2 regions of the Streptomyces sp. NPDC031100 genome follow, and region 1 is predicted to be linked to the other one. Evidence: riboswitches for the same ligand, from Rfam matches in the RefSeq annotation. Region 1 holds a riboswitch; the other holds the start of a gene.
The links. Region 1 has a riboswitch for S-adenosylmethionine ahead of thrC (threonine synthase). Riboswitches for the same ligand answer to the same signal wherever they lie in the genome.

Region 1 (6,004 bases):
TGGCCCTTGCACAGATCCACACTTCGCGGACCCGGGTCAGACCTCACCCCCCATTGGTCGGGGGCGTGCGCCGGAACGCGTCGACCGCGGCTGAATGTATCTGTCCAACTGCCGTCTGCAACAGGTCAATCGGACGAGAATTCTGGACGAGCCCGGTCCGGAATCTGCCGAGAATTCGTCCGAATTCAGGGCAAGTCGGGCTCCACAAATGGCGCGAATGCCGCATATCGCCCGCACACTTTGGCTACTTCTCATCGGGGCGGACGGCATGTTTCCGAGGCTTGCGACCCGCAAGCCCGGAGCGCGTTCCCCAACTGTACCGCGCTCAATCACACAGAATTGCCCCCTCCGCTTCTCTCACGGAGGGGGCAATGGGATGAACATTCAGTGACCGGGGTTACCGAAGGTAATGATCGGTCATTCTGTCAGCCGCCGGCGACGGCCGGAATGATGGAGACACCGGCGCCGTCCGGGGTCGCGGTCTCCAGGCCCTGCTCGAAACGCACGTCGTCGTCATTGACGTACACATTGACGAACCGACGCAGCTTGCCCTGGTCGTCCAGCACGCGGGCGGCGATCCCGGTGTGGTTCTTCTCCAGGTCCGCGATGACCTCGGAGAGGGTCGCGCCCTCGGCGGCGACCTCGGCCTGGCCGCCGGTGTAGGTGCGCAGGATGGTGGGGATGCGAACGGTCACGCTCATGCGAGGCCAGCCTCTCGGAAGGAGTCCAGGGTCGGGCGGATGGTGGCGGTGAGGCCGGTGCCGGCCACCGCGTCGAGGGTCTTGAGGCCGTCACCCGTGTTGAGGACGACCGTGGTCAGGGACGGGTCCAGGACGCCGTTCTCGATCAGCTTCTTCGTCACGCCGACGGTCACACCGCCGGCGGTCTCCGCGAAGATGCCCTCGGTCCGGGCCAGCAGCTTGATGGCGTCGACGACCTGCTCGTCCGTCACGTCCTCCACCGCACCGCCGGTACGGCGCGCGATGTCGAGGACGTACGGGCCGTCGGCCGGGTTGCCGATGGCGAGGGACTTGGCGATGGTGTTCGGCTTCTGGGGGCGGACCACGTCGTGGCCGGCCTTGAAGGCCGTGGACACCGGCGAGCAGCCCTCGGCCTGCGCACCGAAGATCTTGTACGGCCTGTCCTCGACCAGACCGAGCTTGATCAGCTCCTGCAGGCCCTTGTCGATCTTCGTCAGCTGGGAGCCGGAGGCGATCGGGACCACGATCTGGTCCGGGAGCCGCCAGCCGAGCTGCTCGCAGATCTCGTACGCCAGGGTCTTGGAGCCCTCCGCGTAGTACGGCCGCAGGTTGACGTTGACGAAGCCCCAGCCCTCGCCGGCCGGGTCGCCGATCAGCTCGGAGCAGAAGCGGTTCACGTCGTCGTAGTTGCCCTCGATGCCGACGAGTTCACCGCCGTAGACCGCGGCCATGACGACCTTGCCCTGCTCCAGGTCGTGCGGGATGAACACGCAGGAGCGGAAGCCGGCCCGGGCGGCGGCGGCGCCGACGGCGCCGGCCAGGTTGCCGGTCGAGGAGCAGGAGAGCGTGGTGAAGCCGAAGGCGCGCGCGGCCTCCAGGGCCTGGGCGACCACCCGGTCCTTGAAGGAGTGCGTCGGGTTGCCGGAGTCGTCCTTCACGTACAGCCCGCCGGTGACACCCAGCTCGCGCGCCAGGTTGTCGGCCTTGACGAGCTTGGTCCAGCCGGGGTTGATGTTGGGCTTGTCGGCCACGTCGGCGGGGACGGGCAGCAGCGGCGCGTAACGCCAGATGTTCGCGGGGCCGCCCTCGATGCGCTTACGCAGCTCTTCGGTGTCGTACGCGGAGAAGTCGTAGGCGATCTCCAGCGGGCCGAAACACTCCTCGCAGGCGAACAGCGGCCCGAGGGGCACCCGGTGACCGCACTCGCGACAGCTCAGCGCCGCGGCGGGGCCGAGGTCTACGGTGGGATTGCTGGTGCTTGCAACTGTCTGCACAGCCATGGAGGCGAGGCCCTTTCTCCTCATCTTCCTCACGACGCATCTCGCCGTGAGACGGATTTGGCACCTTCCCTAGCCGGGAGCCTCGCTGGAGAACGAGAAACCGACTGGAGGGTTGCCGGGGCTTCATCGGGCCGTGTCCCTCTGCCCCTCTGGATGAGCGGTATGTAGTTGTCAACGCGTGGTTGACCCTCGACATGCGATGGTCATCGGCGTTGTTCAAGACTGTAACCGAAGGCCAGGACAGTTGAGATAGTCGTCCGAACCGCGAGACACGTGAGGAGCCGCTGACTGTGCTGGAAGAAGTCGAGCGCTGGCTGGCCACCCGCTCCTGGTCCGTGACCGATCGCCCGCTCCACCAGATCCTGGCGGCCAAGCAGCGCACGGGCCAGTCGGTCTCCGTCGTGCTGCCCGCGCTCAACGAGGAGGAGACGGTCGGCGACATCGTCGCAGTCATCCGTCACGACCTCATGGAGCAGGTCCCGCTGGTCGACGAGATCGTCGTCGTCGACTCCGGGTCCACCGACCGCACCTCCGCGGTGGCCGCCGCCGCGGGCGCGCGGGTCGTCCACCGCGACGACATCCTCCCCCGCATCCCGGCCGCCCCCGGCAAGGGCGAGGTGCTGTGGCGCTCGCTGCTGGTGACCCACGGCGACATCGTCTGTTTCATCGACGCCGACCTGAAGGAGTTCTCCTCCGACTTCGTCTCCGGCATCGTCGGCCCGCTGCTCACCGAACCGGACGTCGACCTGGTCAAGGCGATGTACGACCGTCCGCTCGCCGGCGCGGCGGGGCAGGGCGGCCGGGTCACGGAACTCATGGCCCGCCCGCTGCTCAACATGCACTGGCCGCAACTGGCCGGATTCGTGCAGCCGCTGGGCGGCGAGTACGCGGCCCGCCGCTCGCTGCTGGAGCAGCTGCCGTTCCCGGTGGGCTACGGCGTGGAACTGGGCATGCTGGTCGACGCTCTGCACCTCGTCGGCCTGGACGCCCTCGCCCAGGTCGACGTCGGCGTCCGCAAGCACCGGCACCAGGACGGCCAGGCCCTCGGCCGCATGGCCGCGGCGATCTACCGCACGGCCCAGCTCCGGCTGGCCCGCGGCCATCTCGTCCGCCCCTGCCTCACCCAGTTCGAGCGGGGTGAGGACGGGTTCGAGCCGCGCACCTATTCGGTGGACACCGAGGAGCGGCCGCCGATGGCGGAGATCGCGGAGTACGCGGCGCGCCGGGTGGCGTGAGGCGCGCGCGAGAACGGCTGTATACAGCCCCCTTCCGGGGCAGACCGTACGTTTGAGCGTTTCGGGGCCGGGCTAGGTTGAGGACCATGGCTTCCACCCACGGTGCTGACGTTCTGGTCGCGTCCAATCGCGGCCCGGTTGCGTACGAGGCCCTCGAGGACGGCTCGCTGCTCGCCAAACGGGGCGGCGGCGGGCTGGTCTCGGGGCTGTCGGCCATCGGTCCGGACACCAACGCGGTGTGGGTGTGCGCCGCGCTGGGCGGCGGCGACCGGGAGGCGGTACGGCGCGCGGGCGGCGGGCTGCTGCCGGCCGAGGAGACCGGCGGGCAGCGGGTGCGGATGCTCGACATCGACGCGACCGTGTTCTCCGACGCGTACAACGGCATCGCCAACTCGGTGCTCTGGTTCGTCCACCACATGCTGTACCAGACCCCGCTGGAGCCGATCTTCGACGCGGAGTTCCGGCGGCAGTGGGCGTCGTACGAGGCGTACAACCGCGCCTTCGCCGAGGCGCTGGCCGAGGAGGCGGCGGACGGCGCGGCGGTGCTCATCCAGGACTACCACCTGGCCCTCGCCCCCCGGATGCTCCGGCAGCTCCGTCCCGACCTGCGCATCGGCCACTTCTCGCACACCCCGTGGGCCCCGCCGGACTACTTCCGCCTGCTGCCCGACGACATCGCGGCCGAGCTGCTGAGCGGCATCCTGGGCGCGGACCGGGCCGCGTTCCTGACCCGGCGGTGGGCGGACGCCTTCACCGACTGCTGTCACGCGGTGCTGGGTCCCGGCATCCCGTCCGGGACCCGGATCGGGGTGCACGGGCTGGGGGCGGACGCGGACTTCCTGCGCGAGCGGGCGCACCGGCCGGACGTGGCCGAACGGATGGCCGCGCTGCGGGACGAGATCGGCGAGGGGCGCCGGACGATCGTCCGGGTGGACCGCACCGAGCTGTCCAAGAACATCGTGCGCGGCCTGCTGGCGTACCGGCAGCTGCTGGAGGACCACCCCGAGTGGCGCGAACGGGTCGTCCATCTCGCCTTCGCCTACCCGTCCCGGCAGGACCTCGCCGTCTACCGCGAGTACACGGCGGAGGTGCAGCGGGAGGCGGAGACGATCAACTCCGTGTACGGGACCGCGGATTGGACCCCCGTCATCCTCCACGTCAAGGACGACTTCGCCCGCTCCCTGGCCGCGTACCGGCTCGCGGACGTGGCGCTGGTCAATCCGATCCGGGACGGCATGAACCTGGTCGCCAAGGAGGTGCCGGTCGTCTCCGACGAGGGGTGCGCGCTGGTGCTGTCGCGGGAGGCCGGGGCGTACGAGGAGCTGGGCGAGGATGCGATCGGGGTGAACCCGTACGACATCGGGGGGACGGCGAGGGCGCTGCACACTGCGCTGAGCCTGCCGGCGGACGAGCGGGCGGAGCGGTCGAAGAGGTTGGCTGCCGCCGCTACCGGGTTGCCGCCTGCGCAGTGGTTCCTGGATCAGCTGCACGCACTCGACGACTAACCCAGGTGTGCCGCCAAGGAGCGGAGGAGGGCTACGACTCCCTCCGGGCCCTCCACCACCACGTCCGACCGTTCCGCCAGTTCGGTGACCTCGGTGCTGCCGCTGCAGACCAGGAGGCCGGGGGTGCCGTCGGAGCGGAGTTCGTCCACGACTGCGTAGGCGGGGAGGTCGCCGAGGTCGTCGCCGGCGTAGAGGACGGTCTCGGCGCCGGTGGCGCGGACGTGGTCGCGGAAGGCGACGCCCTTGTCCATGCCCGGCGGCCGGAGTTCGAGGACCAGCCGGCCGGGTTCGACGATCAGTCCGTGCCGGGCGGCCAGGCCGGCGAGAGGCTCGCGCAGGGCCTCGAAGGCGGCCTGGGGGTCGTCGGCGCGGCGGGTGTGGACGGCGACGGCGCGGCCCTTCTCCTCGATCCAGGTGCCGTGCAAGGCGCCGACGCGGTCCAGGAGGCCGGGCAGCTCGGCGCGGACCGCGGCCACGCCGGGGTGCGGCGGGGGTGCGGTGACCGTGCCGGTCACGGCGTCCCAGCGCTCGGCGCCGTAGTGGCCGAGTACGACCAGGTGCTCCAGGCCGGACACGCCCGCGAAGCCGCCGTAGCGCACCGCGACCTCGGCGGGCCTGCCGGTGATGACGGCGACGGAGGCCACCTTGGGGGCGAGCGCGGCGAGTGCGGGTACGGCGTCGGGGTGGGCGCGGGCCTGCTCGGGGTCGGCGACGATCGGGGCGAGCGTGCCGTCGAAGTCGAGGCCGATCACCGCGGTGTGCGGCTTCGCGAGCAGCGCCTGGAGTCCGTCCCGCCCTGCCTGGGTCGCCGGGGTCGGCAGAAGGTCCATACACCGACAGTATCCAGCGTGGGTCGCTGTCACTCCTGGGCCCGGGAACGTCTCAGCGCTCGGCCCGGCGCGCCTCCCGCACCCGCCTCAGCCGGTTCACCGTCACCGGATCCAGCGCCAGCGCCCTCTGGTCGTCCAGCAGGGCGTTGAGGAGCTGGTAGTAGCGCACCGGGGCCAGGCCCAGTTCCTCGCGTATCGCCCGCTCCTTCGCGCCGGGGCCGGGAAAACCCCGGCGCTCCAGCGCGAGGATGGCTTTCTCACGGCTGCCCAGTTCCATGCAGGCAACCGTATCGCCGGGCACCGACAACCGGCTCAGTGCACGTCGCTGCTGTCCGCCGCCGTCGCCGTCGCCTGGAGGCGGGTCAGGACGCCGGCGGGGCTGCCGCCGGGGGTGACCGCCTGGCCTATGTCCTTCTTCACGGCCGCGCTGACCGCCGCCCATGAGGTCTTGCC
Region 2 (6,004 bases), on a different contig from region 1:
GCGTGAGATCAACTGGCTGTTCGGCTTCCTGCTGTTCGTCCTCGGCATGTTCACCGGCTTCACCGGTTACTCGCTCCCGGACGACCTGCTCTCCGGCACCGGTGTCCGCTTCACCGAGGGTGCGATCCTGTCCATGCCGATCGTCGGCACGTACATCTCGTACTTCCTCTTCGGCGGCGAGTTCCCGGGCCACGACTTCGTCGCCCGGTTCTACTCGATCCACATCCTGCTGCTGCCGGGCATCATGCTCGGCCTGGTGGTCGGTCACCTGATCCTGGTCTTCTACCACAAGCACACGCAGTTCGCGGGTCCCGGCAAGACCAACAAGAACGTCGTCGGCATGCCACTGCTGCCGGTGTACATGGCCAAGGCGGGCGGCTTCTTCTTCCTGGTCTTCGGTGTGATCGCGGCGATCGCCGCGGTGGCCCAGATCAACCCGATCTGGGCCATGGGCCCCTACCGGCCCGACCAGGTCTCCACCGGCGCCCAGCCCGACTGGTACATGGGCTTCGCCGAGGGTCTGGTCCGCTACATGCCGGGCTGGGAGATCAACTTCTGGGGTCACACGCTCGTCCTGGGCGTGTTCATCCCGCTGGTGCTCTTCGGCCTCGTGCTGGCGGCGATCGCGGTCTACCCGTTCATCGAGTCCTGGGTCACCGGCGACAAGAGCGAGCACCACATCCTGGACCGCCCGCGCAACGCCCCGACCCGTACGGCCTTCGGTGTCGCCTGGGTGACCGTGTACATGGTCGGCCTGGTCGGTGGTGGCAACGACCTCATCGCCACCCACTTCCACCTGTCGATCAACGACGTGACCTGGTTCGTCCGGATCTCCTTCTTCGCCGGACCGGTCCTCGCGTTCATCATCACCAAGCGGATCTGCCTCGGCCTGCAGCGCCGCGACCGCGACAAGGTGCTGCACGGTCGCGAGACCGGCATCATCAAGCGCCTGCCGCACGGTGAGTTCATCGAGGTCCACGAGCCGCTCAGCCAGGAGCAGCTGCACACCCTCACGGCTCACCACCAGTACGAGCCGGCCGAGATCGGCCCGACGGTCGACGAGAACGGGGTCGAGCGCAAGGTGAAGGCGTCCGAGAAGCTGCGCGTCAAGCTCAGCACCGCCTACTACGGCGAGGACAACCAGATCCCGAAGCCCACGGTCGACGAGTACAAGGAGATCACGAGCGGCCACGGCCACCACTGATCCCCGCGTCGCCACGCCACGGTAGAAGGGCCCCGTCCGGCTTACGGACGGGGCCCTTCGCCGTGTCCTGGCCTGGATAGGGTGGGACCACACGGTTCTACTACGACACCCAGGAGCGGCTATGAACGCTGTGACCCCCGCTGGAGGCGACACCGCGGCGGGCCGTTCCTGGCCCGCCCTGCTGAACGGACTGCTGGACGGCCGGGACCTGTCCGCCGACGACACGGCCTGGGCGATGGACCTGATCATGCGCGGGGAGGCGACCGACGCGCAGATCGCCGGATTCATGGTGGCGCTGCGGGCCAAGGGCGAGACGGTGGAGGAGATCACCGGCCTCGTGCGGACCATGTACGAGCACGCCAACGTGATCGAGGTGCCGGGCCCGGCCGTCGACATCGTCGGCACCGGCGGCGACGGCGCCAAGACGGTGAACATCTCCACGATGTCGTCGATCGTGGTCGCCGGTACGGGAGCGAAGGTCGTCAAGCACGGCAACCGCGCCGCGTCCTCCGCCTCCGGGTCCTCCGACGTCCTGGAGAAGCTCGGCATCAATCTGAACCTGACCCCGCAGCGGGTCGCCGAGGTCGCCGACGAGGCCGGCATCACCATCTGCTTCGCGGTGAGGTTCCACCCGTCGCTGCGGCATGTCGCCGCGGCGCGCGGCCAGCTGGGGATCCGTACGACCTTCAATGTCCTCGGTCCGCTGACCAACCCGGCCAAGGTGCGGGCCCAGGCCGTCGGGGTCGCCGACCCGCGCATGGCGCCGATCGTGGCCGGGGTCCTCGCCGAGCGCGGCAACTCCGCCCTGGTCTTCCGCGGCGACGACGGCCTGGACGAGCTGACGACCACCTCCACCTCCCGGGTGTGGGTGGTCCGGGACGGCAAGGTCACCGAGCAGTGCTTCGACCCGCGGGACGTCGGCATCGACCTCGTACCCGTGGACGCGCTGCGCGGCGCCGACGCGTCGTACAACGCGGAGGTGGCGCGGCGCGTGCTGGACGGCGAGAAGGGCCCCGTCCGGGACGCGGTGCTGCTGAACTCGGCGGCCGCCCTGGTGGCCCTCGAGCCGACCGAGGCCCCGCTGGCCGAGCAGCTCCGGGCCGGCATGGCCAAGGCGGCCGAGTCGATCGACTCGGGCGCGGCGAAGCGGACGCTGGAGCGCTGGGTGGCGGCCAGCAACAAGTAGCAGATCTGAGGTGCGGTCCCGCAATCCGGACAGGAGTTGCGGGACCGCGATCACTTCACGTACGTTCCTGTCCAGGTCATGAGTGACAGTCATGAGGCCCCGGCCGACTGTCCGGCAACCCTCCGTCCGTGGCGGGGTGCCCCGGGTGAAGACCAGGTCGTAGGCAGCGAGGTCTACGGCAAGCGCGGACCCCTCGAACACCACCAGGGGTCCTGGTCGTCGAGGGAGCCTTCTGTGAGCAAGCGAATGCGATAGGGCGTAGAGCCCCGCCTCCGCATACCCCTTTCACCTTTCTCCGTGCTTGAGCCGTATCTGCTCGCACGGTGATTCCTCTTGCTTCTCACAGGAGTTCGCCATGTCTGTCTCCACCGCTGCCTCCGCCCAGACCCTCTGTGCCCCGCTGCCCGTTCTGGGCCGGGATGTCACCGTCCCGCTCGTCACCGGCGGTGAAGTCACCTACGCCGCGCTCGACTACGCGGCCAGCGCCCCCGCCCTCCAGCGTGTCTGGGACGACGTGGCGGCCTACGCGCCGTACTACGGCAGCGTCCACCGCGGCGCCGGCTACCTCTCCCAGCTCTCCACCGACCTGTTCGAGAACGCCCGCCGCACGGTCGCCGAGTTCCTCGACTGCCGCGAGGCCGACCAGGTGATCTTCACCCGCTCGACCACGGACTCCCTGAACCTGCTCGCCCGCGCCCTCCCCGCCGACTGTCAGGTCTTCGTCTTCGAGACCGAGCACCACGCCTCCCTGCTGCCCTGGCAGGACGCCCGCGTCACCTACCTCAACGCCCCGCGCACCCCGCAGCAGGCCGTCGAGACCCTGGAGCGGGCCCTCGCCGACCGCGCCCCCCATGGTCCGGCCCTGGTCTGCGTCACCGGCGCCTCCAACGTCACCGGCGAGCTGTGGCCGGTGCGCGAGCTGGCCGCCGCGGCCCATGCGCACGGCGCCCGGATCGTCCTGGACGCCGCCCAGCTGGCCCCGCACCACCCGGTGTCGGTGAAGGACCTGGACGTCGACTGGGTCGCCTTCTCCGGCCACAAGCTGTACGCCCCCTTCGGCTCCGGCGTTCTGGCCGGCCGCGCCGACTGGCTGGTGGCGGCCGAGCCGTACCTCGCGGGCGGCGGCGCCAGCCGCAGGGTCACCCGGCGCGAGGACGGGGGAGTGGCCGTGGAGTGGCACGAGAGCGCCGCCCGCCACGAGGCCGGCTCCCCGAACGTCATCGGCGCCTACTCCATCGCCTCCGCCTGCAAGGCGCTGACGGAGGCCGGCTTCGACACCCTCGTGGCTCGCGAGCAGCACCTGATCTCCCAGGTCCGTGAGGGCCTCGCCGAGGTCCCCGAGGTCAGGATCCTCTCCCTCTTCGGCGACGACGCCCCGCGCGTCGGCGTCATCTCCTTCGTCGTCGACGGCTGGAACAGCTCCCACTTCGCCGCCGCCCTCTCCGCCGAGTACGGCATCGGCGTGCGCGACGGCCTCTTCTGCGCCCACCCCCTGGTCCGCACCCTCCTCGGCTCCGACCCCCAGACCCAGGGCGAATGCGGCGCCCCCGAGGCGGCCCCCGGCGAGAAGTCCCTGAACGCGATCCGCGTGAGCTTCGGCGCGGGCACACCCGACGAGCACGTGGAGCGCTTCGTCACGGCGGTGAAGGAACTGGTGACCGAGGGCGCGAAGTGGACGTACCGCACGGAGGAGGGCCGCTGCGTCCCCGCGGTGTGAGCTGCTGAATGCCTCGTGAGGCGGTCTTCAGTCGATCAGTTGTCCAACCCGATCGAGAAGGCCGCCTCGAGGTCGTGCTGCGAGTACGTCCGGAAGGCAACATGCGTGTCCGTGGCCTCGACGCCCGGAATCCTGCTGATCCGCCCCGGAATCACATCGGCCAGGTCATCGTGCCGCCGCACCCGAACCATAGCGATCAGGTCATACGTACCGGTGACGGAGAAAACCTCACTCACCGAATCCAGCGAAGCGATCTGCTCCGCGATCTCGGGGATCCGGTCCACGCTGGTCTTGATCAGGACGATCGCGGTGATCACGACTGGTTCTCTCCCTCGGGTGCCGGAGCCGGTGCGGACTTCACTCTAGTCGCCCGCCCGTCTCCCACCACCGCCCTTCCGAGGCCGCCCTTCGGGCCCTTCCTTTTTCCGTAACGCACCCATGCGTAGCCGAACCCGAGGCCGAAGCCGACCAGGTGGGCGAGGTAGGCCACCCCGGGGCCGTCGCCCGAACGGCCCGCCGCGAGCCACTGGAGGGCCGCCCAGAAGGGCAGCACGACCCAGGCCGGGAAGCGCATCGGCAGAAAGAACAGGAACGGGAGGAGACTGGTCACACGGGCGCGGGGAAACAGGAAGAGAAATGCCCCGAGCACCGCCGAGATCGCCCCGGAGGCGCCCACCAGCGACTGCTCGGAGGTGGCGTTGGCGGCCGCGTAGCCCAGCAGGGCCAGATAGCCGCAGCCGACGTAGAACAGGGTGAACTCCACCCTGCCCATCCGTTCCTCGGTCATCAGCCCGAAGACGAAGAGGAAGAGCATGTTGCCGAGCAGATGCACCCAGCTGCCGTGCACGAACAGGGCGGTGGCCGGGGTCAGGGCCTCCCGGGCGGGCTCGTCGAACAGGTCCGCCGGGACCACTCCCCAGTGCCGGAAGTACGCGCGCTGCGCGGCCGGCAGCGCGTCCACGGAGCCGTACGCCGGGGTGAGGCCGGAGGCCGGGCCCAGGACGAAGATCACGGAGCAGAGGGCGATGAGGGTGTACGTCATCGGCGCGGAGACACCCTTGACCGCCCTGAGTGTTCTGCCGGCCGCCGTGCTCCAGGTGGTGATCATGACTACAGAGCATGACGTAAGGGGACGCAACCTGACAGACCGCCTCGCCGCTGCGGGAGGGCGGGCGGCGAGTACCCGCCAGGCCGTAGGGTTACGAGCCACACGCGTCGAGGAGCGGCGCGGACCGAGCGAGAAGGAAGCGAACAGTCACGATGACGGTTCCCCTGCCGACCGCCACCACGCGGTGGCGCTGCACCCTCTGCGGCAACCTCACCCGCTTCGACGTGACCCGCTCGTCGAAGGTCGTGGAGTACGTCCACCTCGACCTTGCCGGTGAGCCGACGGTCGAGGAGCGCGAGGTGGTCAGTGAGACCATCGAGTCGGTCCGCTGCCGCTGGTGCAACGCGGTGGACCAGGTGGAACTCGTGGACAGGCCGGGCGCCGGCTCCTGAGCGGAGCGGGCCCCGTACAGGTATTGGGGTGTGACGGATGGTGGAGACCGCAGGCGGGGGGCCGGGCGACGGCACCGCTGAGGTGCTTGACCGTCCGCTGCCCGACGGTGTGCGCCGACGGGTCGTGCAGATCGTCTCGGACGGGTTCGGGAGCCTGACCGTCGCGGAACTGCCCGCCCAGTTGAGGCAGTACGCCCGCTTCGCCCCGAACCGCCGGGCCAAGTTCGCCGGGAACGCGATGGCGGCGGCCCTGGAGACCGATGCGCTCTTCCGGCAGCGGATCGGCGAGAAGTTCAGAGAGGCGCAGCCGGAGCTCTCCGGCGCCCTCGACTCCGGCTCGCCGCCCCCGGCCGCGGATCCGCTCGACGTGGCGGCCGCGGCCTATGTACTGCGCCCG

Region 2: another riboswitch for S-adenosylmethionine. It lies ahead of ACZ5DS_RS02085 (aminotransferase class V-fold PLP-dependent enzyme); the one in region 1 lies ahead of thrC (threonine synthase).

Annotation. Positions count from the first base shown of each region.
Region 1 is NZ_JBVIGN010000008.1:172,694-178,697, reverse strand. Features, by position in the region: gene ACZ5DS_RS23420 (MoaD/ThiS family protein) at 426-701, opposite strand; gene thrC (threonine synthase) at 698-1,981, opposite strand; SAM riboswitch class I at 1,999-2,141, opposite strand; gene ACZ5DS_RS23410 (glucosyl-3-phosphoglycerate synthase) at 2,272-3,216, shown strand; gene ACZ5DS_RS23405 (alpha,alpha-trehalose-phosphate synthase (UDP-forming)) at 3,303-4,721, shown strand; gene otsB (trehalose-phosphatase) at 4,718-5,551, opposite strand; gene ACZ5DS_RS23395 (DUF3263 domain-containing protein) at 5,604-5,828, opposite strand; gene ACZ5DS_RS23390 (extracellular solute-binding protein) at 5,864-6,004, opposite strand, start outside.
Region 2 is NZ_JBVIGN010000001.1:447,677-453,680, reverse strand. Features, by position in the region: gene qcrB (cytochrome bc1 complex cytochrome b subunit) at 1-1,204, shown strand, start outside; gene trpD (anthranilate phosphoribosyltransferase) at 1,326-2,390, shown strand; SAM riboswitch class IV at 2,465-2,581, shown strand; gene ACZ5DS_RS02085 (aminotransferase class V-fold PLP-dependent enzyme) at 2,746-4,107, shown strand; gene ACZ5DS_RS02080 (Lrp/AsnC family transcriptional regulator) at 4,143-4,424, opposite strand; gene ACZ5DS_RS02075 (rhomboid family intramembrane serine protease) at 4,421-5,215, opposite strand; gene ACZ5DS_RS02070 (hypothetical protein) at 5,368-5,607, shown strand; gene ACZ5DS_RS02065 (NYN domain-containing protein) at 5,645-6,004, shown strand, end outside.